3 regions of the Paraburkholderia sp. EG287B genome follow, and region 2 is predicted to be linked to each of the others. Evidence: riboswitches for the same ligand, from Rfam matches in the RefSeq annotation. Region 2 holds a riboswitch; each other region holds the start of a gene.
What was found. Region 2 has a riboswitch for cobalamin ahead of AB4Y40_RS03710 (CbtB-domain containing protein). Riboswitches for the same ligand answer to the same signal wherever they lie in the genome.
Positions count from the first base shown of each region.

Region 1 (9,446 bases), on a different contig from region 2:
GAGGCCGCGCGCATAGGTCGAGTACGTGTGATAGACCACGCCGTCCTCGAGCACGAACGCGCTCAGGCCCGGACGGTCGCGCGTGTAGGTCGCCGCGTCGGTGCCGCAGCTCGCCGCGAACTCGGCAACGGGCGCGGGCGGCGGATTCATGTCCATGGCGTGGCCGCTGCGCGCATAGTTGTATTCGATGTCGCCCGCGCGCTGCTGCGCGGTGGTGAACGCCACGTTGAAATCGAAGTTGAAGTCGTTGCCGCTCGACGAGGCCCACGGGAAATGCCATCCCATGCGCTTGCGGTAGCTGAGCAGCTTCGCGAGCGGCGCGCGCGAGACCGCCATGAGCCGCACGTCGTGATTCGCGAGATGCACGGCGATGCCTTCGAAGCCATCCGCAATCGACGAGCACGACGGACAGCCCGCCGCGTAATCCGGTCCGAACATGAAGTGATAAACGAGCAGTTGCGAGCGCCCCTTGAAGAGATCGGCGAGCGTGGCGCCGCCCTCTTCGGTTTCGAAGCGATACGTCTTGTCGACGCGCACCCACGGCAACGCCTGGCGTTGCTGCGCCAGTGCGTCGCCGCGGCGCGTGTGTTCTTTCTCGGCGGCCAGCAGTTCGATGCGCGCCGCAAGCCAGTCTTCGCGCGTTCCTGTGGTATGGGTTGCCATTGCCTGGTCCTCCTATGGATTCACTATGATGGCGGCGCGCTGTGCGCATGGCCATGCCGTTCGATCGATGATTCGTTTGATCGCCGTGTTAGATTAGGTCCGGACCGAGGAGGAGGGGGAGTGACAAGTGTGGCGGGATTCCCATGACCATGGATTCGCTGATCACGGCGGCGGCGCGCGCGCTCGCGGCCGGTGATCCGCTCGGCGCGCTGAACCGGGTCGCGTTGCGCGACGACGCGCCCGCGCTCGCGCTGCGCGGCATCGCCATGGCGCAGCTCGGCGACTTCGCGCGCGCCAAAGCGCTGCTGCGCAGCGCGGCGCGCGGCTTCGGCTCGCGCGAGGCCGTGGCGCGTGCGCGCTGTGTCGTCGCCGAGGCCGAAATCGCGCTCGCCTCACGCGACCTCGGCTGGCCGACCGATACGCTCGCTGCGGCGCGGCAAACGCTCGAGGCCCATGGCGACCGTCTCAATGCCGCGCACGCACGCTACCTGGAAATACGCCGGTTGCTGCTCATCGGCCGCCTCGACGAGGCCGGCGGCATGCTTGCCGAAGCCGATCCCGCGCCGCTGCCGCCTGCGTTGCGTGCGGCGCACGAGCTGATCGCCGCCGGCATTGCCATGCGGCGCATTCAGACGCAGGCGGCGCGGCGCGCGCTCTCCGCGGCCGCGCGCGCCGCGCGTGAGGCGGGCATCGCGGCGCTGAGCGCCGAGATCGAGAGCGCCGCGCTGCTGTTGACCTCGCCGGCGGCGCGCCTCATCGCGCGCGGTGAAGAGCGGGTGCTGCTGCTGGAAGACGTCGAGGCGCTGCTCGCCTCGAAGGCGCTCGTCGTGGACGCGTGCCGCTACGTCGCGCGCGAGGGCCCGACCGTCATCGAACTCGCAAGACGGCCCGTGCTGTTCGTGCTCGCCCGCGCGCTCGCCGAGGCGTGGCCCGCCGACGTGCCGCGCGACGCGCTCATCGCCCGCGCCTTTCGCACGAAGCACGCCGACGAAACGCATCGCGCCCGCCTGCGCGTGGAAATCGGCCGCTTGCGCACGCTGATGCGCGACGTGGCGGAGATCGGCGCGACCCAGCAGGGCTTCGCGCTGGCGCCGCGCCACGCGAGCGAAGTGGTGGTGCTGGCACGGCCCGTGGAAGAAAAGCACGCCGCCGTGCTGGCCTTTCTCGCCGATGGTGAATCGTGGTCGAGTTCGGCGCTGGCGCTGGCGCTTGGCGCGAGCCAGCGCACCGTGCAGCGCGCGCTCGATTCGCTCGCCGCGGCGGACAAGGTGCAGTCGTTCGGCTACGGCCGCGCGCGCCGCTGGACCACGCCGCCCGTCCCCGGATTCGCGACGACCTTGTTACTCCCCGCGCCGCTGCCAGGCGACTAGGATGAACGCCTGTCCCGTCATTCAAGGAGGAAACCATGAAACGAACGACTGCCGAAATCGTCCGCGAGTACGGCCCTTTTCCCGGCATCGAGAAGGTGGGCGGCGTCTCGTACGACGGCAAGCAGGTGTGGTTCGCCGTGGGCGAGCGCATCGCGTCGCTCGATCCGCAGAGCGGCCAGACACAGCGCTCGATCGACATTGCGGCACACGCGGGCACGGCGTTCGACGGCCGGCATCTGTTTCAGATCGCCGAGGACCGCATCCACAAGATCGACCCTGAAACGGGCCGCGTGCTTGCCACGATTCCCGCGCCTGGAGGCGGCGGCGACTCGGGACTCGCGTGGGCAGACGGCACGCTCTGGGTCGGGGTGTATCGCGAGCGCAAGATCCATCAGGTCGATCCGCAGACGGGCGCGATCCTGCGCACGCTCGAATCGAGCCGCTTCGTCACGGGCGTGACGTGGGTGGATGGCGAGCTGTGGCACGGCACCTGGGAAGGCGACGAGAGCGACTTGCGGCGCATCGATCCGGGCACGGGCGAAGTGCTGGAACAGCTCGACATGCCGCCGGGGACCGCCGTTTCGGGGCTGGAGTCCGATGGCGGCGAGCAGTTTTTCTGCGGCGGCGGCAACAGCGGGAAGATTCGCGCGGTGCGGCGGCCGAAGCGCGAGGGCTAGGCGAGCGGGCGCGCGAAACGCTTGAACGCACCCGCTCGCACGCAACGCTCAGAACGTATAGGTCACCTTGCCAAACGCCGTGCGCCCCAGCGTGTTGTACCCGTATGCGGTCACGTACTGCCGGTTGAACACGTTCGCCAGCGTGGCCGAAAGCGCGAGATGCGCATTGACCTTGTACGACGCGCGCAGGCTCACCGTGGTCCACGAAGGCAGGTAGATCGTGTTGAGCTGGTCGTCGAACGTCGAGCCGTTATACAGCAGCGAAACGCCGGTACTGAGGGCGTGGAGCTGGAACTCGTCCCACGTGTGATCCACGCTCAGGCTCGCCGTCTGGCGCGGGCGGCGATTGAGCCAGGTCTGGTCGGTCACGTCCTGCGGATTCAGGATCCCCACCGCGAGGCTCACCGGCGTGGACTTGCCGAGCGTGCCCTTGTACGAGAGGTCGAGCCCCTGAATGTGCGCGCGGCCCACGTTCACGGGCAGGAAGGTCTGCGAGTTGTACGTGATGAGGTCGTGCACCCGCGTGTCGTACACGGCCGCCGTGAACGTGCCGATCGACGTGGTGGCGTCGAGCGCGGCTTCGACCGAATCGCTGCGTTCGGGCAGCAGGTTGGGATTCGAGTAGCCCGGATAGTAGAGGTCGTTGAAGGTCGGCAGGCGGAACGCGTTGCCGTACGAAACGCGCGCGGTGTAGACCGGCGTGATCGCCCACGACAGTGCGACGTTGCCCGTATTCACCGATTGCCCCTGCACGATCTCGTGCCGCCCCGCCAGAAACAGCGTGACGGGTCCGAGCGTGGTGGACTGATGCATCGACACGGCCGAATCGTTGCGCGCCGGCAGGCCGCCCGGCACATCCACCGGCAGGAACGCCATCTCGCGCGTGTAGTCGTAGGCGAGCTTGGTCTCGCCGTCGAGCGGCATGCCGAAGAGCGTGTGGCCTCTTTCCTGATGCGTGATCGACGTGGAGGTGGAAAAGCGCGTCGAGTCGATCTCGTCGGTCGGGATCGTCGGGTCGTTCGAATAGAGGAACTGACGGTCCGTCGCGTAGCCCACCGACTGGTCGAACTGCGTGGTCGGCGTGATGTCGAGGTGGAACGCGAGGCCGGTCGTGAGCTGGTTGTCGCGCTGGCGGTCGTTGCCCCCCGCGTTGTCGAACGAGAGATCGGAGCGGTGGTAGAGCGCGAAGGTCGAGATCGACCAGTTGTCGTGCGCGTAGCCAAGGCGCGCGTCCAGGTTCTGCGCGTGGTACGGGTTGCGGCCGTCTTCGTGGCCGTAGGCCCAGGGCTGGGTCGCGTCGATGCCCGCCGTGTTGTAGTCGTGCAGGCCCAGCGAGTAGGTGAGGCCGCTCAGTGCGGAAAGCGGCCCGGTCGAGCCGATCGTGCCCGAGGTGCGCACCTGCGTGTCGAAGGTCTTGTTCGAGCCGCCGCCGAACGAGACGGTGGTCTGGTTCGGCTGGTTCGACGCATGACGCGTGAAGAGCTGCACGACGCCGCCCACGGCATCCGCGCCGAACGAGGAGGCTGCGGGGCCCGAGATCACTTCGACGCGGTCGAACGAGGCGGTCGCCAGATCGGCCCATTCGGCCGTGCCCGTGGTGACGGAGCCTATGCGTATGCCGTCGATGAACACGGCCACCTGGTCGGCCGACGACCCGCGGATGCTCACCCCCGTGTACGACCCCGGCCCGCCGGTCTGCGAGACGGTGACGCCGGGCAGCGTGGCGAGCGCCTGCGCGATGCTGGGGTCGGCGGGGGAGACGCGGTCGAGGTCCTCGCGCGTGAGCACCTGGGTGCTCGCGTAGCGCTGGTCGAACGATTGCGGCAGATGCTGCGCGTCGCCCACGACGAGGATATTGGGCAGCGTGGTGCCGTCGCCGGCTTGCTGCTGTGTCTGGGTCGGCGATGCGTCGGCGGCATGCGCGGTTTGCCACGCACAGGCGAGCGCGGCGGAAGTCAATACGAATTGGCGAAACTTCATGATGCGGTGGCTGGAAACAGCTCCTGAAAAACGGGCTGTCCGTGCAACGGGCGATCGCCGCGTGGGCGGTGCTTTTGCGCATTGGGGATCCCCGCCCGCTGCGGCTGCTGGACTCGGCTGATGGCAGGTCTCCTGGCTCGCGGGTCGACGTCCGTTGCCGGCCTTCCCGGTTTCCCAGTGGCACGCTCTGGCATGGACTCGCCGCTAACAGTTGCGGGGGCAGCCGCAGTCTTGCACTGCGTTCCCTTTTGATCCCGTCGCCGGGAACCATCAGCGCGCAAGGGTAATGGCCGCGCATTCGCCGCGTCAACCTTTGACGTGTGTCGTGTGGCGAAAACACCCGGTTTGGCCGCTCCCGCAACTTACGCTATCCTTGCAGCTGTTTTTCGCGCGTAGGCGCTGCACGAGCGAAACGCAGCAGGGAAGCCGGTGAGAATCCGGCGCGGTCGCGCCACTGTGACTGGCTGTCAATCGAGCCAGAAGTCAGACCTCGCTACGTTTATTTCACGACTCATTCCCGGGCGCGTAACCCAAGGAGCCGTCAATGCACACCCTCCCACCTTGGAAAAGCGGGCCAATCCGGCCACCACCACCGGCCCTGATGCGGCGTAGACCGCTCACGGGCCACCAGGCGTTCGCTGTTCAAAAGCACGCTGGATATTGACGGATTAACGACGACGTCGGGGCACCTCGCCGCACCAAGCGAGGGCTGACGGCGCTCGTCCATGCATTCTTTACAAGCACAAACAAGAAGACTCATGAACAAGCACATTCTGGCCGCCCTCGGCGGGGCGGCGTTGGCATTCACAGGCGCTGGCGCCTCGGCGCAGCAGGTCACGTTGTACGGTGAGATCGACGCTAGCGTCGACTATGTCAGCGACGTTGCGGGCCGCAGCCAGTATCGCGCAGGCTCGGGCCTGATCGACGGCAGTTTTTGGGGCCTGCAGGGCAGCGAGGATCTCGGCGGCGGCAACGCCGCGATCTTTCGCCTCGAGCGCGGTTTCTCGGTCACCTCCGGCGAAGCCTTCAACGACCATCCGTTCTACGTTGGTCTGCAATCCGAACGATTTGGCACGATCACGCTGGGCCGCCAGTACGACACGATGCACGACTACTTCGCCCCGTTCACGCTGACGGGCGGCGCGGGCGGCACGGCATTCGGCCATCCGTTCGACAACGACAACGCCAACAATTCCTGGCTCGCCTCGAATGCGGTGAAGTTCGCGAGCGCCACATACGGCGGTTTCAGCGCCGGCGCGATGTACGCGTTTTCGAACGCGGCGGGGCGCTTCGCGCAAAACCGCGCCTACGGCTTCGGCGCGCATTACGAGGGCGGCCCGTTCAGCGCCGGCGTGGCTTGGATGCACATCGACGGACGCGGTGCCTCTTCGGTGGGTGCGTACGACACGTCGGTGCTGCCGGGTGCGGGCCTCGTGCCGACCGAGGTCGCGGTGCAGCGCGAAGACACCATTGGCGCGGGCATGAGCTACGCGCTCGGCGACGTGACGCTCGGCGCGGCCTGGTCACGTTCCATTCATACGAGTGTGAGCGAGGCCGATGGCGGCGTGCCGCTGCCGTCGATCGCCTTCAGCAACTACGAAGTGAATGCGCTGTGGCAGGTGACGCCCGCGTTCTCGCTGGCGGGCATGTATGCCTATACGGGCGCGACCTCCGCACATTGGCATCAAGGTGCGCTGCAGGCCGACTATCAGCTGTCGAAACGCACGGACGTGTATACGGAGGCGGTCTATCAGCGCGCGTCGTCCGGTGCGTTTGCGATGATCAACACCTGCGACCCGTCGGCCGGCCGCAACCAGGTGCTCGTGGCGGCGGGCATCCGGCATCGCTTCTGATTCACACGCAAAACGGCCCCGAACCATCGCGATTCGGGGCCGCTTTGCTGAGTGACTACATCACGAAGCCGAGAGCTTCACCGAAACGCCGGTCGAAGAATAAACGGGCGTGGCCTTGAAACCATCCACCGTGACCGTTGCGAATTTCACCGATGCGCCGCTGCCGTCGATCACGTCGATCGAGTCGCCCGCTTTCGGCGTATAGCCGTTCACGAACTTCACATGCAGCGTGCCGCCCGCCACCGTGAGCTGGACGCCCACGCGCAGGCGTCCGCCGCCGTTGCCGTCGATGTCGAGTTCGAGCGTCGTGCCGTTGAGCTGCGTGTACTTGCCCGCCACCGTCAACGGTGCGCTCGTCGCCACGGCCACGCCGCCGCCGGACCCAACGTACACGTCGCCGTTGCCGAAGGCCGTGGTCGACGCCGCCGCGAGCACGCCGCCGCTCACCTGCGAGCCGCCCGTGTAGCTGTTGTTCCCCGCGAGCGTGAGTGTGCCGCTGCCCTGCAGCGTGAGCTTGCCCGAGCCGGCGATGTCGTTGCGCCAGGTGTCGGCGGCGTTGAAGCCACCCTGGGTCGCGTCCATGGCCACGATCACGTTGCCGCTGAACGCGCCATAACCGGTGCGTTGTCCACGGAGCCGAGGTCGGCAGGCGGCGCGGGAATGGCGGCAGTGGTGGCGGGATCGCTATTGCCGCCTCCGCAGGCGGTCAGCGCGGCAACGCTGGTGAGCACTGCCAGGTAGACCGGCAGTGCAATTCGATGGCGTGAAGCGGGCATGCTGAGGGCTCCGTCGTCGTGATTGATGCTGTGTGATTATTTGTGACTGACGGCGGCGAATTATGCTTACCGTCGATTACTCCCTAATTACTAATTTATTACGCAGATGTTAAACGGTAGTGGAAATGAAGTACCGGTGAAATATTTTGCGTCGTTCATTTACGGCTGCGCCTCGAGATAACCGACCTGCACGGGCGGCACGAACCACGCGAGACACAGGCCGGCCAGCGCAGCCACGGCGGCGACGATGAGGCCCATGTGGATCGAGTCCACGAGCGCGCTGCGCGCCGAATTCATCATCGCATCGCCGGCATGGCCGGCGCTCACGAGACGGCTGATCAGCGCGGCCTGGTCGGCGCGGTCCACGAGCAGTTCGGGACTCGCAAACGACTTGAACCACTGCGTCGCCTGATACGAGTCGAGCGAGCGATTCACGCCCATGGTGTAAACATGTCCGAGCAGTGCGCCGGTCATCGCCGTGCCCAGCATGCCGCCGAACGTGCGCAGCGATTGCAGCATCGCCGTGGCGGCGCCGAGATGGTCGCGCGAGACGATCTGCTGCGAGCAGACCGTGAGGCTCGTGCCCACGAGGCCCAGCCCCAGGCCGCTCGCGCCCATGCACGCCATCCACACGAGATGCGGCTCGTTGCCTCGCAGCACGACCACCGCGAGGCTCGCGAAAGCGGACAACGCGAAGCCGACGTAGAGGATCGCGTTGGCGCGCCGGATGCGCGTGACCACGCGATTGTTCACGAAACTGCCGACCGTCGTGCCGAGCAGCAGCGGCGTGATCAGCATGCCCGAGGCGCGCGGCGACATCGCATAGCCGCCCTGGAACAGCAGCGGCACATAGAACACGAGCGAGAACAACGCAAACCCGCCCAGCACCGACATCGCGAAGAGCGGACCGAGCTTGCGGTCGAGCAGCATGTCCACGGGGATGATCGGATAGCCCATGCGTTTTTCCCAGAAGAAAAGCGTCAGCGAACACACCAGCACGATCACCGCGAGCACGATCGTCGAAGTCGTCCAGCCCTGCCTCGGCAAAAGCTCGATGGCGAGCTGCAGCGCGCCGAACGTGACGGCGACGACGCACGCGCCGAGCCAGTCGAGACGCAGCCGCGCGCCTTCGCGGGCATGGTGCAGATGCGGCAGGAAAGCATTCACGAAGAAGAGCGCTACCACGCCCACCGGCACGTTGACGAAGAAGACGAGGCGCCAGCTGCCGTGCTGTGTCAGCATGCCCCCGAGCGTTGGCCCGACCACGTTCGCCAGGCCAAACGCTGAGGAGACGAACACCAGCCAGCGCAGGCGCAGCCGCGGATCGGGGAACAGGTCGGCGACGGTCGCGAATACCGTCCCCATCATGATGCCGCCGCCGATGCCCTGCAGGCCGCGCGCGAGCACGAGAAACAGCATGTTGGTCGCGATCCCGCAGAGTACCGAGGCGAGGGTGAAGAGGAGGATCGCTGCGAGCATGAAGGGTTTACGGCCGAACAGATCGCCCAGACGCCCGAAGATCGGAATCGTGATGACCGACGCAAGCATGTAGGCCGTCGCGACCCATGCATAAAGCTCGAAGCCCTTGAGCTCCGCGACGATGCGGGGCAATGCGGTGCCGACGATGGTCTGGTCGAGCGCGATCAGCATCGAAACCGACGCGACGCCGAGCATCGCCAATACCGACTCGCGAAACGGCAACAGCTGCCGCGCTTGATCGTGAAGCCCAATGCTCGTGGCCATGTAGCGCTCCTCACCGCGGCGACGCGGCTAATCTGCTATGCGGTGCCCGGCAAAAGATCAATCGGTCGGGCCCGCGCGTGCGACCTTCATGCGCTGTGCAATGATGGTACGCCCGCTTACGCGAATGTCACGGGGCGAACGCGCTATCAAGGAAGTTATTCCACCCGGCCCGCGCGAGGCTCGTGAGTCGGGAAGCGTTTGCCAACGTTTCGCGGTTCGTCGATCCGCACTTCAATTTCGCCAGGCATGGAGTAAATCGGCGAGTCCGTTGTTTGCCTTCTCGTCGAACGGGATTCGACCGATACGGAGGGGACGTCATGAACGCTGCAATTCGACTCGTTTTGCGGGCAACGGTGAGCGGTGCGGCCGTGCTTTCCCTGGCCG
Region 1 covers NZ_JBFRCG010000013.1:79,745-89,190, forward strand. Annotated here, with positions in the region: gene AB4Y40_RS24200 (DUF899 domain-containing protein) at 1-663, opposite strand, end outside; gene AB4Y40_RS24205 (helix-turn-helix domain-containing protein) at 813-2,033, shown strand; gene AB4Y40_RS24210 (glutamine cyclotransferase) at 2,069-2,710, shown strand; gene AB4Y40_RS24215 (TonB-dependent receptor) at 2,759-4,690, opposite strand; cobalamin riboswitch at 4,795-4,977, opposite strand; cobalamin riboswitch at 5,068-5,202, shown strand; gene AB4Y40_RS24220 (porin) at 5,449-6,543, shown strand; partial or broken gene AB4Y40_RS24225 (autotransporter-associated beta strand repeat-containing protein) at 6,604-7,161, opposite strand; gene AB4Y40_RS24230 (hypothetical protein) at 7,134-7,319, opposite strand; gene AB4Y40_RS24235 (MFS transporter) at 7,479-9,062, opposite strand; partial or broken gene AB4Y40_RS24240 (DUF305 domain-containing protein) at 9,380-9,446, shown strand, end outside.
Region 1: it holds a riboswitch for cobalamin, as region 2 does, so the genes downstream of both, AB4Y40_RS24215 (TonB-dependent receptor) here and AB4Y40_RS03710 (CbtB-domain containing protein) in region 2, are expected to answer to the same signal.

Region 2 (9,446 bases):
GGATACGAGGGAGCGCACGCCCTCTTCGGCATGCGCCTCGCCGATCTCGACCGGCACGACCACGCTGTCGCGCACCGTGCGCAAATCGCCGATATGGCATTCGAGCACCGGGCCCGCGTCGAAGATATCGACGTGATTCTCGTAGCGCAGCCCCTCGGCTTCGAGCATGCGGCGTGCGGGAATCGTGTCTGCATGCGTGAGGCCCACGCAAGCCTGCGCTTCCTCGGGCAGCAGTTCGACGTACACCGGGTAACGCGGCATCAGCTCCGCGAGGAACGACTTGCGCCCGTGCGAGCTGAGGTAGTCGGCAGCGTTGAAATCGATTTGATAGAAGTGCGAGCCGACCGCGCGCCAGAACGGCGACGTGCCTTGCGCGTCGAAATGGCCGCGCAATTCCGCGCACAGGCGCTCGGGAAAGCGCTCACGAAACTGCGCGATGAACATGAAGCGCGAGCGCGACAGCAGGCTGCCCACCCCGCCCGTACGATAGCGCGGCGAAAGAAAGAGCGAGCACACTTCGGCGTAGCCCGTGAGATCGTGCGAGATATTGAGCGCGCGCATGCGCGTCCAGATGCCGAGCTCCTGGCTTGCGTGCACCACGGTGCTCACGCGGTAGTTGTAGAACGGCTGCTCCAGGCCCACGGCCGTTTCGATGCCGCAAACGCCCGCCACGTCGCCCGTGGCCGTGTCTTCCATCACGAAGAAGTAGCCCGCTTCGCGTGGCGCGGCCTCGCCTGCGAGCGTGCGCCGCGCGCGCTCGATGCGCGCCTTGAGCGCCTCGCGGTCGGGCTTGAAGGTGGTGAGGCCGGGGCCCGTTTCCTGGGCGAGCGCGACGAGCGCGTCCACGTCGCCCGTTTGCACGACGCGTACCACGATCATTGTGCGTCTCCCATATAAGCGTCCTCTGTTTGCGGGGTGGCGCGATACAGCGGCGCACAGCGCACCGGCTCGCCGTCCTGCACGCCGAGCGCGGCGCGCGCGCTCGCGTCGAGCGGCGCGATGATGCCGGCGCCCTTCTCGCTTTCGGGCAGCGTCGCGAGCACGCAGCGGAACTCGCCCGCATGCTGGCTCGCGACCAGATACGCCGCGCCCTCTCGATTCGTTGCGAGCGCAACTTCACGCACCGTGCGCGTCTCGCTTCCAGCGACGGAAGCCGTGCGATCGACCTGCGCGGTGAGCACCGGACCCGCATCGAAAATATCGACGTAGCGGTCGGGCTCGAAGCCCTCTTCCAGATGAATTTCGTAAGCGAGCAAGGCGCTCGGATCGGGCTCGCCGAGCACGCGCTGCGCGGGCTCCGGCAGCAGCGGCACGTAGAGCGGATAAGCCGGCATCACCTCGGCGATGAAGGTACGGCTGCGTCCGCCCGACGCCAGTTCGATGTCCTTGAAGTCGCGCCCGAAGAATTTGCGCCCGACGGCCTCCCAGAACGGCGACACGCCCTTGTCGTCGGTCACGCCGAGCAGCAGCGTGAACACTTCAGGCGTGAAGCGCCGGCGGTTCATCGCGACGTACATCATGCGTGCGCGCGACATGAGATGCGCGGCCGCGTCGCCGCGCAGCGACGGCTCGATGTAGAAGCCTGCGAGGCGGCTCTTGCCCGTGAGTTCGTGCGACATCGTCAGCGCGTGAATCTTGCGGTTCACGTGCAGCTCGCGCGACGCGTGAATCAGCGCGTCGTTGCGAAACGCGTAGAACGGCTCGGCGTAGCCGGCCGCCGCCACGATGCTCGAGGTGCCGACGAGCCGCCCCGTGGCGGAATCTTCGAGCACGAACAGATAGAACTCCTCACCGGGGAAGTCCACGTCCGCGCGAAACGAATCTTCGGAAAGCGCGATGCGCGCTTCCAGCGCCGCGCGGTCGTGCGGCAGCGAATGCAGCACCGGCTGCGCGGTGCGCGCCATGTGGGCGATCGCGTCGAGATCGGAAAGCCTGGCGGGGCGAACGAATAGCATCGTCGATCCTGTGTGTGCGCTGGGTTGCGGCTGGGTTGCGATTTAGCGTGCGCCGATCACGTCTGCGCAGGCCTGCTCGAAGCGCGCAAAGCCTTCGTCGAGGTCCGCTTCGGGAATGATGAGCGAGGGCGCGAAGCGCAGCACATCCGGCCCGGCAATCAGCATCATCACGCCGCGATTCGCGGCCGCCCCGTTGAAGTCCTTGGCGCGGCCCGCAAAGCGCGCGTTCAGTTCGGCGCCGATCAACAGCCCCTTGCCGCGCACTTCCTTGAACATGTCGAAGCGCTCGTTGAGCTTCGCGAGCTTGCCGCGAATCGCTTCGCCGCGCGCACGCACGCCAGCCAGCAGCGCCGGATCGCTCACGAGCTCGACCACCTTGCCCGCCAGAGCGGCGCCCAGCGGATTGCCGCCATAGGTCGTGCCATGCACGCCCACCTTGAAGTGCGCGGCAATCGCTTCGGTCGTGAGCATCGCGCCGATCGGGAAGCCGTTGCCGAGCGCCTTGGCGGTCGTGAGGATGTCGGGCGTGACGCCCGTATCTTCGTAGGCGTAGAAGTGGCCCGTGCGGCCCACGCCCGTTTGCACTTCGTCGAAAATCAGCAGCGCGCCGTGCGCGTCGCACGCTTCGCGCAGCGCGCGCAGGAACGCGGGATCGGCGGGAATAACCCCGCCCTCGCCCTGCACCGGCTCGACGATCACGGCGCAGGTCTGCGCGCCGATGGCGCGCTTCGCCGCTTCGATGTCGTTGTACGGCAGATGCGTGATGCCGCCCGGCACGGGGCCAAAGCCCTCCGAATACTTGGGCTGGCCGCCCACGCTCACGGTGAAGAAGGTGCGGCCGTGGAACGACTGCGTGAACGAGACGATCTCGAACTTGTCGGCGCCGTGCCGATCGAACGCCACGCGGCGCGCAAGCTTGAGCGCCGCCTCATTGGCCTCCGCACCCGAGTTCGCGAAGAACGCGCGATCGGCGAACGTGAGCGCTTCGAGCTGGCGCGCGAGGCGCAGCACCGGCTCGTTGGTGTAGCCGTTGCCGATGTGCCAGAGCTTGCTGCCCTGCTCCTGCAGCACGCGCAGCAGCTCCGGATGCGCATGGCCCAACGACGTCACGGCGATGCCGCAGGCGAAGTCGATGTAATCGCGGCCCTCGGTGTCCCACACGCGCGAGCCGACACCGCGATCCGGCACGAACGGCGCGGGCGAGAAACACGGCACCATCACTTCGTCGAAGGTCTTGCGGCTCACAGTCTGGTCGTTCATGGCGATTCCTCTTTTACTCAGTGCGTGTCGAATTCGGGGTCGGTGTGCGTTGGGGCCGTGCCCTTTCGCTCAGGTGGCGTTGCATGGGACGGGACTAAGCGCTCCAGCGCCAAGCCCGTCGACACCTGTGCAGTGTAGGCAAGCTGCGCGCAAACGTCTTGCGCAGGCGCGACGCGTTTTTTCGTACGGAACCTGCAAGGTCCGGGCGCTTGCTGCGCCGCGGCCAGCTTCACTGCACTTCCGGCGGCTCGACGAGCGCGCCCGCGCGCGGTTCGGCGGCGGCCCCGCCGTGCTGGCGCTCGATCCAGTTGCGGCGGTCCTCGCGCGGCGTCACGCCGAAGCGCTCGCGGTACGCATTCGAAAAATGCGCCGCCGACGAAAACCCGCACGCGAGACTGATCTGCACCACCGACTTGCTGGTGCGCTGCAATTGCGAGCGCGCCTTGGCAAGGCGCAGGCCCAGGTAATACTTCGACGGCATCGCGCCGAGGTACTGGCGAAACAGCCGCTCGAGCTGCCGCCGCGACACGCCCACGAGATTCGCGATCTCGTCGGTCGTGAGCGGGTCCTCGATATTCGCCTCCATCAGCTTGAGCGCGTCGTTCAGGCGCGGGTGCCGCTCGCCGGGCGCGGTCACGAATGGAATGCGCTGGCGCTCGTCGCCGCTGCGCAGCGTGCTGGCGCCCAGCGCGTCGGCAATGCGCTCGGCGAGTTCCGGGCCATGGTCGCGGCCGATCATCGCGAGCATGAAGTCGAGTGTGGCCTGGCCGCCCGAGCAGGTCGCGCGGTCGCGGTCGATTTCATAGATGTGCTGCGTGACGATGGTGCGCTCGAACTGCTCGGCGAACTGCTGGAAGGTTTCCCAGTTTGCGGCCACGCGGTAGCCCTGCAACTGCCCCGCCATCGCGAGCCACCAGATGCCGTGGTGAATGCCCGTGACGAGTGGCGTGCGCTGCCCCACACGCGCGAGGCTCGCGAGAAAGAGCCGGTAGTCGGCGAACTGCTGGTAGCGCTCGGTCACGACGATCAGCCAGTCGGCTGAAACGGCGTCGCCGAACGCGCAGTCGGCGGGCCACTGCGCGCCACCCGCGAGCGGCACGGGGCGGCCGTTCCACGAGCACATCTGCCAGCGGTACAGCGCGCGGCCGTCGATCTCGTTGGCGAGATTGAGCGCGTCGACGATCGGGCCCACGCCCGACATCGAAACGGGCGGCAGCGCGACGATCGCCACCTGGGTCGTGCGGCTGGCGCGCGCGAGCGGCACCTGGCCCCCGGGCGCGGCGGCCGGAACTGAAGCGGAAGGAAGAGCGGCGGAACGGACCATCGGCAAGACGCGGCGCGAGACTGAACGCGCCGCTTACTTGAGACTGCCGGAGAGGAACTGACGCAAGCGATCGCTCTTCGGCGCGCCGAGCACATCGGCGGGCGAGCCCTCTTCCTCCGTGCGCCCCTGGTGCAGGAACATCACATGATTCGAGACGTTGCGCGCAAAGCCCATTTCGTGGGTGACGACGATCATCGTGCGGCCCTCTTCGGCCAGCTTTTGCATCACCTTGAGCACTTCGCCCACGAGTTCGGGGTCGAGCGCCGAAGTCGGTTCGTCGAACAGCATCACGTCGGGATGCATCGCGAGCGCGCGCGCAATCGCCACGCGCTGCTGCTGGCCGCCCGAAAGATGCGACGGATATTGCTTCTCCACGCGGGGCGCGAGGCCCACTTTCTCCAGATACTGCCGCGCGCGGTCCTCGGCTTCCTTGCGCGGCACGCCGAGCACGTGGATAGGCGCTTCCATCACGTTCTCGAGCACGTTCATGTGCGACCAGAGATTGAAGTGCTGGAACACCATCGCGAGCTTGGTGCGGATGCGCTGCAACTGCTTGTGGTCGGCCACATCCAGGTCGCCGTTGCGGCCCGCCTTGGTGCGCACGGCCTCGCCGTCCACGACGATCTCGCCGGCGTTCGGCTTCTCGAGGAAATTGATGCAGCGCAGGAAGGTGCTCTTGCCCGAACCGCTCGCGCCGATGATGCTGATCACGTCGCCCTTCTTCGCGTCGAGCGAGACGCCCTTGAGCACCTCGTTGTCGCCGTAGCGCTTGTGGATGTCGCGCGCGACGAGCTTGCTATCTGAGGATTGCGTCTGAGCCAAGATGGTCTCCAGTTTCCGGTGTTCCAGTGAATCAGCGGGTGCGCACGGCGAGATGGCCGAGCCAGCGTTTTTCGGCGCGGCGGAACGCGGCCACCAGCACGAACGATACCGCACAGTAGATCAGCGCCGCGAGGCCGAACGACTCGAACGAGCGGTAGGTGGCCGAGTTGGCGTCGCGCGCGACCTTGAGAATGTCGGGCACCGTCGCGGTGAAGGCCACCGTGGTCGCGTGCAGCATCAGGATCACTTCGTTACTGTACAGCGGCAGTGCGCGGCGCAGCGCCGAAGGCAGGATCACGCGCCAGTACATCGTGAACGGGCTCATGCCGTAGGCGCGCGCCGCTTCCACTTCGCCGTGCGAGGTCGCGCGGATCGCGCCCGCGAAAATCTCCGTCGTGTACGCACAGGTGTTGAGCGCGAACGCGAGCACCGCGCAGTTCAGGCCGCTGCGGAAGAACGCGTCGAGCAGCGGCTCCGAACGGATGAACGCGAGACTGTACACGCCCGTGTAGATGAGCAGCAACTGCACGTAGAGCGGCGTGCCGCGAAACACGTAGGTGTAGAAACGCACCGGCAGCGAGAGCCAGCGGCGGCTCGAGACGCGCGCCACGGCGAGCGGCACCGCGCACACGAAGCCGAAGGCGACGGAGATCACGAGCAGCCACAGCGTCATCGCGAGGCCCGAGACATGCTCGCCGTCCCAGTAAAGGAACGCGCGGCCGAATTGCTGGATGATTTCGTTCATGACGGCCTTTTCCTCACAGTTGCGCGTGACGCACGCCCACCGAATAGCGGCGTTCGAGCCAGACGAGCGCGAAGTTCGAGAGCGTGGTGATCGCGAGATAGATGAGCGCCGCGATCACGAGGAAGAAGAACAGGTTGAAGGTGCTGCGGCCCGCGTCCTGGGCGGCCTTCACGACATCGGCGAGACCGATGATCGAGACGAGCGCCGTCGCCTTGACGAGCACCTGCCAGTTGTTGCCGATGCCGGGCAGCGCGAACCGCATCATCTGCGGAAAGAGGATGCGGGCGAACACGCGCGCCCCGCTCATGCCGTAGGCGTGGCCCGCTTCGAGCTGGCCGCGCGGCACCGCGAGAAACGCGCCGCGAAAGGTTTCGGTGAAGTACGCGCCATAAATGAAGCCGAGCGTGACGACGCCGGCCACGAACGGATCGATATCGATCTGCGCCATGCCGAGCGCGTCGGTGGCCTCGTTCACGCCGATCTGGATGCTGTAGAAGAGCAGCAGCATCAGCACGAGGTCGGGCACCGAGCGGATCAGCGTCGTGTAGGCGGTCGCCACGGCCGCGAGCGGCCGGTTGAACGAGAGCTTGGCCGCCGCGCCCGCCAGGCCGAGCAGGACAGCCACGCCGAGCGAGAGGAGCGAAAGTTCGATGGTCTGGATCGTGCCGGCGAGCAGCACCGGGCCAAAGCCGTAAAGGATCACGCGCGTCTCCGGAACAAAGTTGTTTTGTCGTTTCGGGCGGCCTCGCGCGGCACGTGGGCGCCGCCGAAACCGATGAACTGGCGCGGATCGTCTCAGTGCAAAATGGATTGCTCAAACTAGCGCGGCGCGGATATTGCAGTGCAGCATTGCCGCGCGACGCGTCGGCGCGTGCGGATCAGGCCCGCACAGCCGCGGGCGCGATGCTTTTGAAAGGCGGAAAAAAATGCCCCGGCACGCGAGGCGCGCGGGGCATTTACGCAAGTTTGGGGTCGCTTTTTCGATAGGCGCGCGGCGTGCGCGCCGCGACCCGGCGGAGCTTACGCGGCGCGCGTTTGCGTGCCGCGTGCGCTGCCCGCACGGGCGTTCGCGCCGAGCAGCTGTTCGGCGAGCGCGCCGAACAGCAGGCCGATCGTGGTCCAGAGAATGAGCTGCATGCCGATCGACACCGTGCGGAACTTCCACAGCAGCACGGCCGGGAACGCGGCGGGCACCTCGTTGATCGTCGGCAGCGCGAGCTGGACCGCGCCGATCACGACGACGAACAGCACGAGCGCCACGATCGAAGCGTTCCAGACGCCCAGACGCGGCACGAACGCGGCGCGCACCTTGAGCGATAACACCGACACGGCGATCGAGATCGCGATCATCAGGAAGAAGAGCCCGGTTCGATAGCCGATCGTCTCCGGGTCGCCGACCGAGGGCGGATTCGACGGATACTTGATGTTCGGCACCATGTAGATCGCGACGAACGCCGCGAGCGCGAGCCAGGCCGAGAGCGCGCGCGGCGAAAGACGCCCCGCGCGGCCATTCGCATACGCGAAGACGAGCGCAAAGAGCCCGCCGATCGACGCGCCATAGACCATCACGCCCGTGAAGAGACCGAAGCTCGCCTGGGTCTCGCGGCTGACGATTTCGGGCTCGGGCGCTTCGCCCTTCGCGGCGTCCGCTTTCTCCTCGAAGGAAATCGCCTGATCGACCTGGGGCTCGCCCGCGATCTTCGCGAAGCCGAACGTGAGGAGTCCCGCGGCGATGCCTGCGAGCATGCCGCGTACCAGCAACTTGCCAACCATGTTCAGCTCCCGGTCAGTGGCAGGGGAAGCCGAGCAGATGGCGGCCGTCGTGAACGAACTCGTGGACGTACATGCCCGGGAAGATCGCGGTGGCGCCCTGCTCGGCGCCCACGAAGTACAGGGCCAGCAGCAGCATGAGGCCGCCGAAGATCGCCCAGGGCAGGATCTCCCGCAGCGGAATGGGCGCCGGCGCGGCCGGTGCGTGCTGCAAGGGGAATGTGGTTTCGGACATGCTGACTTCTCCTGGGGTTACGCGCCCCGCTAGTCGTTGAAAGAGTGGTTCACGACGCGCAGGTCTGACTTCCGTTGCTTCGATGTTTTCGACGGCAACCAGTTACAGTGGCGCGACCGCGCCGGACTTGCACCGGCTTCCGCGTGTCGTGGAGCCTGTATTCTACGCGCTGCGGCGGCTGGCCGCGGCTCGAATGTCAGCCACAGAGTGGCGAAGCAAAAGGAGAAGCATGTCGACGACAGTCTGGCTGGTGAGCCATGCGGCCAATGCCGCGCTGCGCTCGGGCACGTTCCCGCACGAGCCTGACGTGCCTGTAGCGGGCGGTGACGCCGAAGCAGCGCTCGACGCGCGCGCACTCGAGGCGCTCGCCGCCTGGCGCGAGCGCTGGCACGTGCGGCTGGCCGGCGGTCATCGCCATGGCGAGGCGCCGTGCGCGCTCACGAGTCCCGCAGCGATCGCGCGCGCGAGCGCACGCGCGGCAGGCTTCGCGGGGGCAACGCCAGCTGACGCGCTCGCCGAAGCCGCCTTCGGCGCGTGGCAAGGCCGGCGCCTGACGGATCTCGCGCGGGAAGCGCCCGAAGCCCTTGCGGCATGGACGCGCGATCCAGGCTTCAGGCCGCCAGACGGCGGCGACTCGTTCGACGATGTCCGCGCGCGCGTCGGCGCCTGGCTCGATGCGCTGCCCGAATCGGGACACACCCTGATCGCCTTCACGCACTCGAGCGTGATCCGGGCGGCGATTCTTCACGCGCTGGGCGCGCCGTCGTCGGGTTTTCGCTCGATCGAAATCGCGCCGCTTGCCGTGACGGCGCTGCGCCGCTCGGAGCACGGCTGGGTATGGCTCGCAGCGATGGACTGAGACAGGGACGGCATTCCTTGATCTGCGTCCATGCGCCGCGAAACTACACGTATCAACGCGTTGACACACACCTATCCGAGGCCTAGCATCGGGACTGTATCAACCACGTAGATACACCGCGATCAGGTATGGACATCAAGCTCAACACGTTATTGGCCAGGCGGCTGATTCAGTACGAGGACGAAATGGCGATACAAACCCTGAAGCGTTGGGGAAACAGCCTTGCGGTGCGCATTCCGGCCAGCCTTGCCAGCAAGCTGGCGTTGGCAGAGGGACAGGAAGTCGAGGTGGAAGTCGAAGATGGGTCGCTCACGGTTCGCCCGCATACGGCGATCCGGCGCTTCTCGCGCGAGCGCTATTTGCAGCAGTTGCGCGAGAGGAAGCTCGAGCCGCACCCGCTCGTCGACTTCGGCCAGCCGCAAGGCACCGAGATCGGCGGACCCGATGACCCCACGCGTTTCGACCCATGGTAAGGA
Region 2 covers NZ_JBFRCG010000002.1:208,610-218,055, forward strand. Annotated here, with positions in the region: gene astA (arginine N-succinyltransferase) at 1-879, opposite strand, end outside; gene aruF (arginine/ornithine succinyltransferase subunit alpha) at 876-1,955, opposite strand; gene AB4Y40_RS03680 (aspartate aminotransferase family protein) at 1,998-3,215, opposite strand; gene AB4Y40_RS03685 (GlxA family transcriptional regulator) at 3,445-4,539, opposite strand; gene AB4Y40_RS03690 (ABC transporter ATP-binding protein) at 4,573-5,361, opposite strand; gene AB4Y40_RS03695 (ABC transporter permease) at 5,393-6,106, opposite strand; gene AB4Y40_RS03700 (ABC transporter permease) at 6,120-6,809, opposite strand; gene AB4Y40_RS03705 (CbtA family protein) at 7,127-7,879, opposite strand; gene AB4Y40_RS03710 (CbtB-domain containing protein) at 7,893-8,111, opposite strand; cobalamin riboswitch at 8,151-8,296, opposite strand; gene AB4Y40_RS03715 (histidine phosphatase family protein) at 8,341-8,970, shown strand; gene AB4Y40_RS03720 (AbrB/MazE/SpoVT family DNA-binding domain-containing protein) at 9,099-9,443, shown strand.

Region 3 (9,446 bases), on a different contig from region 2:
CGCGCGCATTTTCGTGCCGGTAATCGCGCTCGTGGCGGTCGGCTTTACGCTCAAGGGCGGCGACACCATCGTCGCGCTGCTGCTGATGGGCTACAACTTCGTCACGCAGCTGTTCCCGGCGCTGGTGTGCAGCCTCTTTGCGCACAATCGCGTGACGAAGCAAGGCGCGTTCTGCGGCATCGTGGCGGGCGTGCTCGTGGTGATCGCCACGACGCTCACGCATGTGAGCGTGGCTCAGCTGATTCCGTTCGCGCCGGACGCGCTCAAGGACGTCAACATCGGCTTCCTTGCGCTGTTCGTGAACGTGATCGTGCTCGTGGTGGTGAGCACGGTGACGCAGCCGCGCACGCATGTGGATCATGAGCATGCGCGGGCGCATTGAGATGGCGTAACGCGATAGCGAGGCGGCCCAATCGGCGTGATCCGGTTGGGCCGTTTTCCATTTATGCCGCCTTGCGCGCTTCGGCGATGCGCTGCGGCGCCTCGGGGCGCGCGTAGAGGCGTTCGAGATACGCTTGCAAACGCGGGAAGCCGTCCAGCAGTTGCACTTCGTTGGCCCAGTCCATCAGATACACCGTCACGCAGTCGGCGACGGAAAGCTGGTTGCCGACGATGAACTCGCGTCCTTCGAGATGCTTTTCGAGCACCGCGGCCATGGTCCTGAAGTCCTCCCGCGCGAGTTCGATTTCGGCGGGGCTGCGCTTTTCCGGCGGATACAGGAACGAATGCCGCGTGATTCTCCAGAGCGGCTGCTCCAGCTCGGTGACCGCGAACAGGGTCCAGCGATACGCCTGCGCCCGTTCGTCGAGATCCGCTGGCAACAGCGCCTTCTCAGGATATTTATCCGCGAGATACAGCACGATGGCAGCCGATTCGGGAATCACGCGGTCGCCGTCGATCAGCACGGGCACCTTGCCCGCGGGATTGATGCGCAGGTATTCCGGCCGCTTGTGCTCGCCTGCGAGCAGATTGACCGAGATGAATTCGAAATCGGCGTCGACTTCCTTGAGGCCCCATAGCGCGCGTTGCGAACGGGTGCCAGCAAAGCCGTAGAGTTTCATGGCGCGCCTCCGTTCAGACACCGGGAATCGGCAGAACCGGCATCACTTCGACGCCCTCGCCCGGAAAAATCGAAAAATGCGGGTGCCCTTCGAACAGCTTCGCGGCCTCTTCGTGCGATGCGGCACGCAGCACGGTATAGCCCGTTAGCGCGTTGGACGTATCCGCGATGCCATGCTCGCCAATCGACTTGGTCTTGCCGAGCGGGCCGCCCATATCGACGATCGACGCCTTGTGCTTTTCGACCCACGCGTGCCAGGCCGCTATGCCCTCCTTTTCCTTTGCGTGCCGATCCGCTTCGGAAAGCGCCGCCCAACCCTTCATGCGCGCGTTGTCTTTGGTACCGAGAAAAACAGCGAGAAACAGTTTCTGATCGCTCATGTGTCCTCCAACTGCTGGTCTGGTTGCTGGTCTGAAAACGGGAGCAACGGTATGTCGCTCATCCGGCCTTGACAGCATAGGTTGATATCAACATAATTGCAACATGGCACGCGCAAAGAAACTTCCCTTCGAAACCACGCTATTGGTGCGCGATTGCTGCCTGTGTCTGCATATGCAGCGGGCGGCACGCAATCTCGCGCGCATTTTCGACGACGTGCTGCGGCCGCTCGATCTCACGAACGGGCAGTTTTCGCTGCTGATGTCGCTGAACCGGCCGCATCCGCCCGGCATGAAAGACGTGGCGTCGCTGCTGGCCATGGACCGCACCACGCTCACGGCCGCGCTCAAGCCGCTGGAGCGGCGCGGTCTCGTCGTGATCGAGCAGGACCCGGAAGACAAGCGCAGCCGCTTGCTGAGCCTCACGGACGAGGGGCATCGGCTGCTCAACGCGGCGTTTCCGCTCTGGCAGCAAACGCATGACGAAATCGAAAAGGAATTCGCCGAGGGCGAGGTGGACAAGCTGCGGGCACACTTACGCGCGCTTTCGTAGCCTTAGCGCTTCTGCGCCCCATACAGCGTCGAATCCGCAAACCCTTCCGCCGCGAGCACGCGCCCCACGAGAATGAGCGCCGTACGCTCGATATCAGTCGCCAGCACCTTCTGCGCGATGTCCGCCAGCGTGCCCGTTACGCGTTCCTCGTCGGGCCAGCTCGCGCGATAGATCACCGCGACCGGGCAATCTTCGCCGTAATGCGGCCGCAATTCGTCGACGATGCGCGCGATATGGCGCACGCCCAGGTGAATCGCGAGCGTCGCCTTGTGCCGCGCGAGGTCGCCTAGCTGCTCGCCTTCGGGCATCGACGTTTTGGTGGCGTAGCGCGTCAGGATGAGCGTCTGCGAAATGCCGGGCAGCGTGAGTTCGCTGCCGAGCGCCGCCGCGCACGCAGCGGTCGCGGTCACGCCGGGCACGACTTCATAAGGAAGACCGAGCATGCGCAAGCGCCGGATCTGCTCGCCGATCGCGCCATAGAGCGACGGGTCGCCCGAATGCACGCGCGCCACGTCGAAGCCCTGGGCATGCGCGTTTTCGAGCAGCGCGACGATCTCGTCGAGCGTGAGCGGCGCCGTGTCCACCACCTTATGCGCGCGGTGGCCTTCGAGCACGGCCGGCGGCACGAGCGAGCCCGCGTAGAGAATCACGGGGCAACTGCGCACGAGGCGCTGGCCCTTCACGGTGATCAGTTCAGGATCGCCCGGCCCCGCGCCGATGAAGAAAACGGTCATGCGTGGAAACTCCGCTGAATAGGGTTCGCGAGCGCGTCGATTGCCGCTTGCGCCGACGTGAATTCACGTTGCGCGTCGGGCAGCGGCGGGCGCTGCATCATCACCACCGACAAGCCCAGTTCGCGCGCGACGGCGAGCTTCGCTTCGGTCGCGGCGCCGCCGCTGTTCTTGCTGACCACGACGTCGATGCGCGCCTCGGTAAAGAGCGCGCGCTCGCCTTCTTCCGTGAACGGCCCGCGCGCATCGATGATGCATGCGCGGGCGTGGCCGGGATGCGCTTCGAGGCAACGGATCGTCCAGTGCTGCTGCGGCGGCACTTCGCTCAGATGCGCGAGCGGCTCGCGCCCGAGCGTGAAGAGCGGGCGCGCGAACGGCGCAATCGCCTCGACTACCCCGGCCCAGCCGCTCACCATGCGCCAGTCGTCGCCGGGCTGCGGCTGCCACGGCGCACGCCGCAGCGCCCAGTACGGCACGTCTGCCGCCACGCATGCGCGCGCCGCGTTGGCGCTGATCTGCGCGGCATAGGGATGCGTGGCGTCGAAAACGAGCGCGATGTTTTCGTCGGCGAGAAAGCGCGCGAGCCCTTCTGCCCCGCCAAAGCCGCCCACTCGCACCGCGCAGGCGAGATCGGCGGGCACGCGGCCAAGGCCCGCGAGCGAGTACACGTGCTGCGGGCCGAGCGTGCGCGCGATCGCCAGCGCATCGCCGGTGCCGCCGAGCAGCAGGATGCGCGCCGTCATGGCTTGACGGCCTCGTAAAGCGTGACGGGCAAGGCCTGACGCCAGGTGTCGAAGCCGCCCAGCGGCTGCGCCTCGCCGATGCCGATGCGCGTGAGCGTGCCGCCGTGCTGTGCGCGCCATGCCACGAGTGCCGCTTCGCTCTGCAACGTCACCGCGTTCGCGACGAGCCGCCCGCCGCTCGCGAGCGCCGCCCAGCATGCGTCCAGCACGCCGGGTACGGTCACGCCGCCGCCGATGAAGACCGCGTCGGGCGCGGCGAGTCCTGCGAGCGCGTCGGGCGCGCGGCCCGCGACGAGTTGCAAAGCCGGCACGCCCAACGCCGCCCGATTGTGCTCGATGAAGCGTTGACGCTCGGCGTGCGCCTCGATCGCGATCGCGCGGCAGGCGGCGTGCGAGCGCATCCACTCGATGCCGATCGAGCCGCTGCCCGCGCCCACGTCCCACAGCAGCGCGCCGGGCGTCGGCGCGAGACGCGCGAGCGTGAGCGCGCGCACGTCGCGCTTCGTGATCTGACCGTCGTGGCGAAAGGCGTCGTCGGGAAGACCGGGCGTGAGCGTCCAACCGCGCGCGGGCGTCTGCGCACTATCGCTTTCGCATTCGAACGCGACCAGATTGAGCGCCGCGGCTTGTTCGACGTGCCACGCGTCGGCGCGGCCTTCGATGCGGCGTTCGAGCGGGCCCCCGAGATGCTCGAACACCGCAAAACGCGTGGCGCCGAAGCCCGCTTCGGCGAGCAGCGCGGCGAGCGCCGCGGGCGTGCGCCCGTCCGCGCTCAACGCGAGCACGCGCGAGCGCGCGTAGAGATGGCGGCGCAGCACATCGAGCGGACGGCCGACGAGCGAGACCATCGCCGTATCCTGCAACGCCCACCCCATGCGCGCCGCCGCGAGCGAGAGCGACGACGGCGCGGGCAGCACGCGCATTTCACCGGGCGGCACGCGGCGCGCGAGCGTCGCGCCCACGCCGAACAGCATGGGGTCGCCGCTCGCGAGCACGCATACGGACGCATTCGACTCGCGGTATGCGAGCAGCGCCTCCACGCTGAACGGCTGGGGCCACGCCTCGCGCCGCGCACGCACGCGTGGGGGCAGCATCGCGAGATGGCGTTCGCCGCCCGTCACGATGGCCGCGTCGAACAGCGCGCGCCGCGCGTCGCGCCCGAGCCCCGCGTAGCCGTCGTCGCCGATGCCCACCACCGTCAGCCATGCCTGCTTGCCCTGCATGCGTTCTCCCGCCGTTGCCTGTTTTGTTGCCTGTTTCTCTACGCCGCCACGGGCCCGCAGCCCGATTGTGGGGCGGAACGCGCGTGAAAACGGGCATAATACCGTGTCCGACGGCGCCGTTAAGGCATAAAAGGGAACACAGCAAGCTGTGGCCGCCCCCGCGACTGTGAGCAGCGAGACCGCATCCACCTGAGCCACTGGTATTACCGGGAAGGCCGATGCGGTCGACGACCTGTGAGCCAGGAGACCTGCCGGCCGACTGTTCGCGCGAACCCATATCGGGCGGGGTGTACCGATATCGCTGCCGCTGCCCGCCTGCAGCGCGCCGCTCCAGCGTGATGCTTACCCGGTAATGCCTTGAAACACGCAACGAAGCCCGTCTCGCCCGCTGCCGCATTGGCCGTGCTCCGCCCCTCGGCGTGCCCGGGGCTCGTGCGCGTGGTCGCGGCGCGCGACGGCGGCCTGTGCCGCATCCGTCTGCCCGGCGGCGTGCTGAGCGCCGCGCGTGCGTGCGCCCTCGCCGACGCAGCGTCGACGCACGCGAGCGGCGTGCTCGAACTGACCAATCGAGCGAACGTGCAGATTCGCGGCGTGCGCGCGGGCGAGGAAGCGGCGTTGAGCGCTGCGCTGATCGGCGCGGGCCTCGGCCCCGCCGGCATCGACGCCGCGAGCCCGGTCGAGCGCGCGTGCGCCGCCGACGAATTGCGCAACGTGATGCTGAGCCCGCTCGCGGGCCTCGACCCTGACGCGTTGTGCGACACGACGGAACTCGCCGCCGCGCTCATCGACATGATGCAGCGCGAGCCACGCTTCGCCGCGCTCTCGCCCAAGTTCGCGCTGCAACTGGACGGCGGCGAGCGTGTGGCGATGCTCGAGCATCCGCACGACATCTGGCTCGCCGCGCTGCCTTATGGCGCAACGGTGCGCTTCGCGCTGGGGCTCGCAGGTTGCCCCACGGCGCAGCCAGTCGGCACGCTCGCGGCCGAAGACGTTTGCGCATCGATGCGCGCGCTGTTGCATGCGTTCCTCGATCTCGCGGACGCGGACGCCACCCGCATGCGCGACGTCCTCGCCACTCATTCGCTCGATGCGCTGCTGCAGCGCGCGCAACAGCATGGCGAATGCACGCTGATGCGTGTCGATGCCGCGCTGCACGCGTGGCGCCGCGCGCCGAGCCCCGCCGGCTTGCGCCTCGGCGCGCACGCGCTGCACGCCGACGGCAGCGGCTACGTGGGCGCGCAGCCCGTGCTCGGCCGTATCGACGCGCCAACGCTGCGCGCACTCGCCGCGCTCGCGGAAGACTCGGGCGATGCGACGCTGCGCGTGACGCCCTGGCAAGGCGTGCTGCTGCCGAACGTGCCCGCGCACGCCATGCCCGCCGCGCTCGAACGCCTGCACGCGCTCGGTCTCATCGTCTCGCGCGCCGACCCGCTCGCGCGCCTGATCGCGTGCACCGGCTCGACGGGATGCGCAAAAAGCCGCGCGGACACGAAAGCCGACGCCCAGCGCCTCGCCGCCCTGCTGCCGCCCGGCGCCGAAGCCCACCTGAGCGGCTGCGAGCGCTCCTGCGCGGCCGCGCATTGCGCGCCGTTCACGTTGCTCGCCAGCGCCCCCGACCACTACGACCTGTACCAGCGCGACGATACGCAAAGCGGCTTCGGCCGGCTCGTCGCGCGCAGCCTGACGATCGAAGCCGCCGCGCTGGCACTCGCGCAGCGGCCCCGGAGTACCCAAGATGTCTGATTACATTCGCGACGGCCAGGCGATCTATCGCGAGTCGTTCGCGACGATCCGCGCCGAAGCCGACCTCTCGCGCATTCCCGCCGACCTCGAAAAACTCGCCGTGCGCGTGATTCATGCATGCGGCATGGTCGACGTGGTCGCCGACCTCGCGTTTTCCGCGGGCGCGGGCACGGCGGGCCGCAACGCGCTAGCGGGCGGCGCGCCGATTCTCTGCGACGCGAAAATGGTCGCTTATGGCGTGACGCGCGCGCGCTTGCCCGCGGACAACGCCGTCATCTGCACACTCGACGACCCCGCCGTCCCGGATCTCGCGCGCGAGATCGGCAACACGCGCTCGGCAGCCGCGCTCGAACTGTGGCGGCCGCATCTGGCAGGCAGCGTCGTTGCGATCGGCAATGCGCCCACCGCGCTCTTTTATCTGCTCGACATGATTGCCGCCGGCGCCCCACGCCCCGCGCTCATCCTCGGCTTTCCCGTCGGCTTCGTCGGCGCGGCCGAGTCCAAGGCGCAGCTCGCAGCCGAAAGTCACGGCGTGCCCTTCGTCGTCGTGCACGGCCGCCGCGGCGGCAGCGCGATGGCCGCCGCCGCCGTCAACGCACTCGCTTCGGAGACCGAATAAATGATCCGCAAAGGACGTCTGCACGGCATTGGCGTCGGCCCCGGCGACCCCGAACTGCTCACGCTCAAGGCGCTGCGCCTGCTCAAGGCCGCGCCCGTGGTCGCGTATTTCGTCGCGAAGGGCAAGAAAGGCAATGCGTTCGGCATCGTCGAGGCCCATCTCGAAGCGGAGCAGGAACGCCTGCCGCTCGTGTACCCCGTAACGACCGAAGCGCTCGAACCGCCGCTCTCGTACGAAGCGATCATCGCCGACTTCTACGACGGCGCGGCGCAAATGCTTGCGCGCCATCTCGACGCCGGACGCGACGTGGCCGTGATCTGCGAAGGCGATCCGTTCTTCTACGGCTCGTACATGTATCTGCACGACCGGCTCGCCGCGCACTACGAGGCCGAAGTCGTGCCGGGCGTGTGCTCGATGCTGGGCGGCGCGGCGGTGCTGGGCGTGCCGCTCGTCTACCGCAACCAGAGCCTCGCCGTACTCTCGGGCGTGCTGCCCGAGGACGAATTGCGCCGGCGCCTGGCCGACGCGGACGCCGCCGTCATCATGAAACTGGGCCGCAACTTCGACAAGGTGCGCCGCGTGCTGGGCGAACTGGGCCTCGCGCATCGCGCGCGGTATGTCGAGCGCGCAACCATGGCGAACCAGCGCATCGTCCCGCTCGACGACGTCGATCCGATGGCTTCGCCCTACTTCTCGCTGCTCGTCGTACCGGGGGTGAAATGGCAGTCGTGACGCCGCCCGCGATCGTCATTCTCGGGCCCGGCGCGCTCGCCACGGCGCGGCGCGTGCAGGCGCTCTACCCCGGCGCGCAGGTCCATGCACTGCAGGGCCGCGTGGCAGGCGATGTCGCGTTCAGCGAGCTTGGCGCGCATTTGCGCGAATGCTATACGCGCGGCCTGCCCATCGTCGCGCTGTGCGCGGCGGGCATCGTGATCCGCTGCCTCGCACCGCTCCTCGCCAACAAGGGCGCGGAGCCGCCGGTGCTCGCGCTCGCCGAGGACGGCAGCGCCGTCGTGCCGCTGCTCGGTGGACTCACCGGCGTGAACGTCATGGCGCGCGAAATTGGCGCGGCGCTCGCGGTTGCGCCCGCCATCACCACGAGCGGCGAATTGCGCTTCGGCACCTGCCTGCTCAATCCGCCCGCGGGCTACGCGCTCGCGAGTCTCGCGCAAGGCAAGCGCTTCGTCTCCGATCTGCTTGCGGGCGCTACGACACGCGTGGACGGCCAGGCACCGTGGCTGGAAAACGTCGATCTGCCGCGCGACGTCGCGGCACGCCATGCCATCCGCGTGAGCGCGAACGCCTGGGACGGCAGTCCCGACGATCTCGTGATTCATCCGCGCAGCATCGTCGCGGCCGTGGGCGCGCCACGCGCAGCGCTTGCTGAAGATGTGCGTCGCGCACTCGATGCGCACGGCCTCGCGCCGCTCGCGCTCGCGGCACTGGTCGCCCCTGCTGCGCACACGCGCGATGCATCGCTCGCGCAGGCCGCAGCGGAACTCGGCGTGCCGCTGCGCTTCGTCGATAGCGCGGAGAACACGGCGCAAGCCACGCTCGCCGCCCTCGACTTCGCGGCAAATGTCGAGCGCTACGCGCCGAACGATAACGGCGTCGCCCTCGCCTGCGCGGCCGCGCCGCTCGACCCGCTCACGCTGGGCCGCGCGCGCGGCAAGCTCACGGTGCTGGGCCTCGGCCCCGGACGCCCCGACCTGCTCACGCCCGCCGCGCGCGCCGCGCTCGACAGCGCCACCGATATCGTCGGCTATGCCACCTATGTGGAGATGGCGGGCCCGTTTCGCGCGGACCAGCAGCGCCACTCGACCGACAACCGCGAGGAACTGCAGCGCGCCCGCCACGCGTTCGAGATGGCGAGCGAGGGCCGGCGCGTGGCCGTGGTCTCGTCGGGCGACCCCGGTGTGTTCGCCATGGCGGCCGCCGTGCTCGAAGCGCTCGAAGGCTCGGGTGACGCCGGCTGGCATGCCGTCGAGCTGGCGATCGTACCAGGCGTTTCCGCAGCGCTCGCCACGGCGGCGCAAGTCGGCGCGCCGCTCGGCCACGACTTCTGCATGCTGTCGCTTTCCGACAACCTGAAGCCGTGGACGGTGATCGAAAAGCGCCTGCTGCATGCGGCGCAGGCCGATCTCGTGATGGCGTTCTACAACCCCATCTCGCGCGCGCGGCCCTGGCAGCTCGAGCGCGCGCTGGAGATCGTGCGCAGCGTGCGCGCGCCGCACACGCGCGTGGTGCTGGGCCGCGACGTGGGCCGCCCCGGCGAGACGCTGCGCGCGACGACCCTCGGCGAACTGCGTTCGGCGGACGTCGATATGCGCACGATGGTGATCGTCGGGTCGTCGGCCACGCGCGGGTTCGCTCGCGGCGACGGCAGCGAGTGGATTT
Region 3 covers NZ_JBFRCG010000012.1:124,200-133,645, reverse strand. Annotated here, with positions in the region: gene AB4Y40_RS22775 (sodium:solute symporter) at 1-382, shown strand, start outside; gene AB4Y40_RS22770 (glutathione S-transferase family protein) at 444-1,061, opposite strand; gene AB4Y40_RS22765 (hypothetical protein) at 1,075-1,440, opposite strand; gene AB4Y40_RS22760 (MarR family transcriptional regulator) at 1,544-1,990, shown strand; gene cobM (precorrin-4 C(11)-methyltransferase) at 1,993-2,724, opposite strand; gene AB4Y40_RS22750 (cobalt-precorrin-6A reductase) at 2,721-3,464, opposite strand; gene cbiE (precorrin-6y C5,15-methyltransferase (decarboxylating) subunit CbiE) at 3,461-4,687, opposite strand; cobalamin riboswitch at 4,782-4,958, shown strand; gene cobG (precorrin-3B synthase) at 5,045-6,430, shown strand; gene AB4Y40_RS22735 (precorrin-8X methylmutase) at 6,423-7,049, shown strand; gene AB4Y40_RS22730 (precorrin-2 C(20)-methyltransferase) at 7,050-7,781, shown strand; gene cobJ (precorrin-3B C(17)-methyltransferase) at 7,769-9,446, shown strand, end outside.
Region 3: it holds a riboswitch for cobalamin, as region 2 does, so the genes downstream of both, cobG (precorrin-3B synthase) here and AB4Y40_RS03710 (CbtB-domain containing protein) in region 2, are expected to answer to the same signal.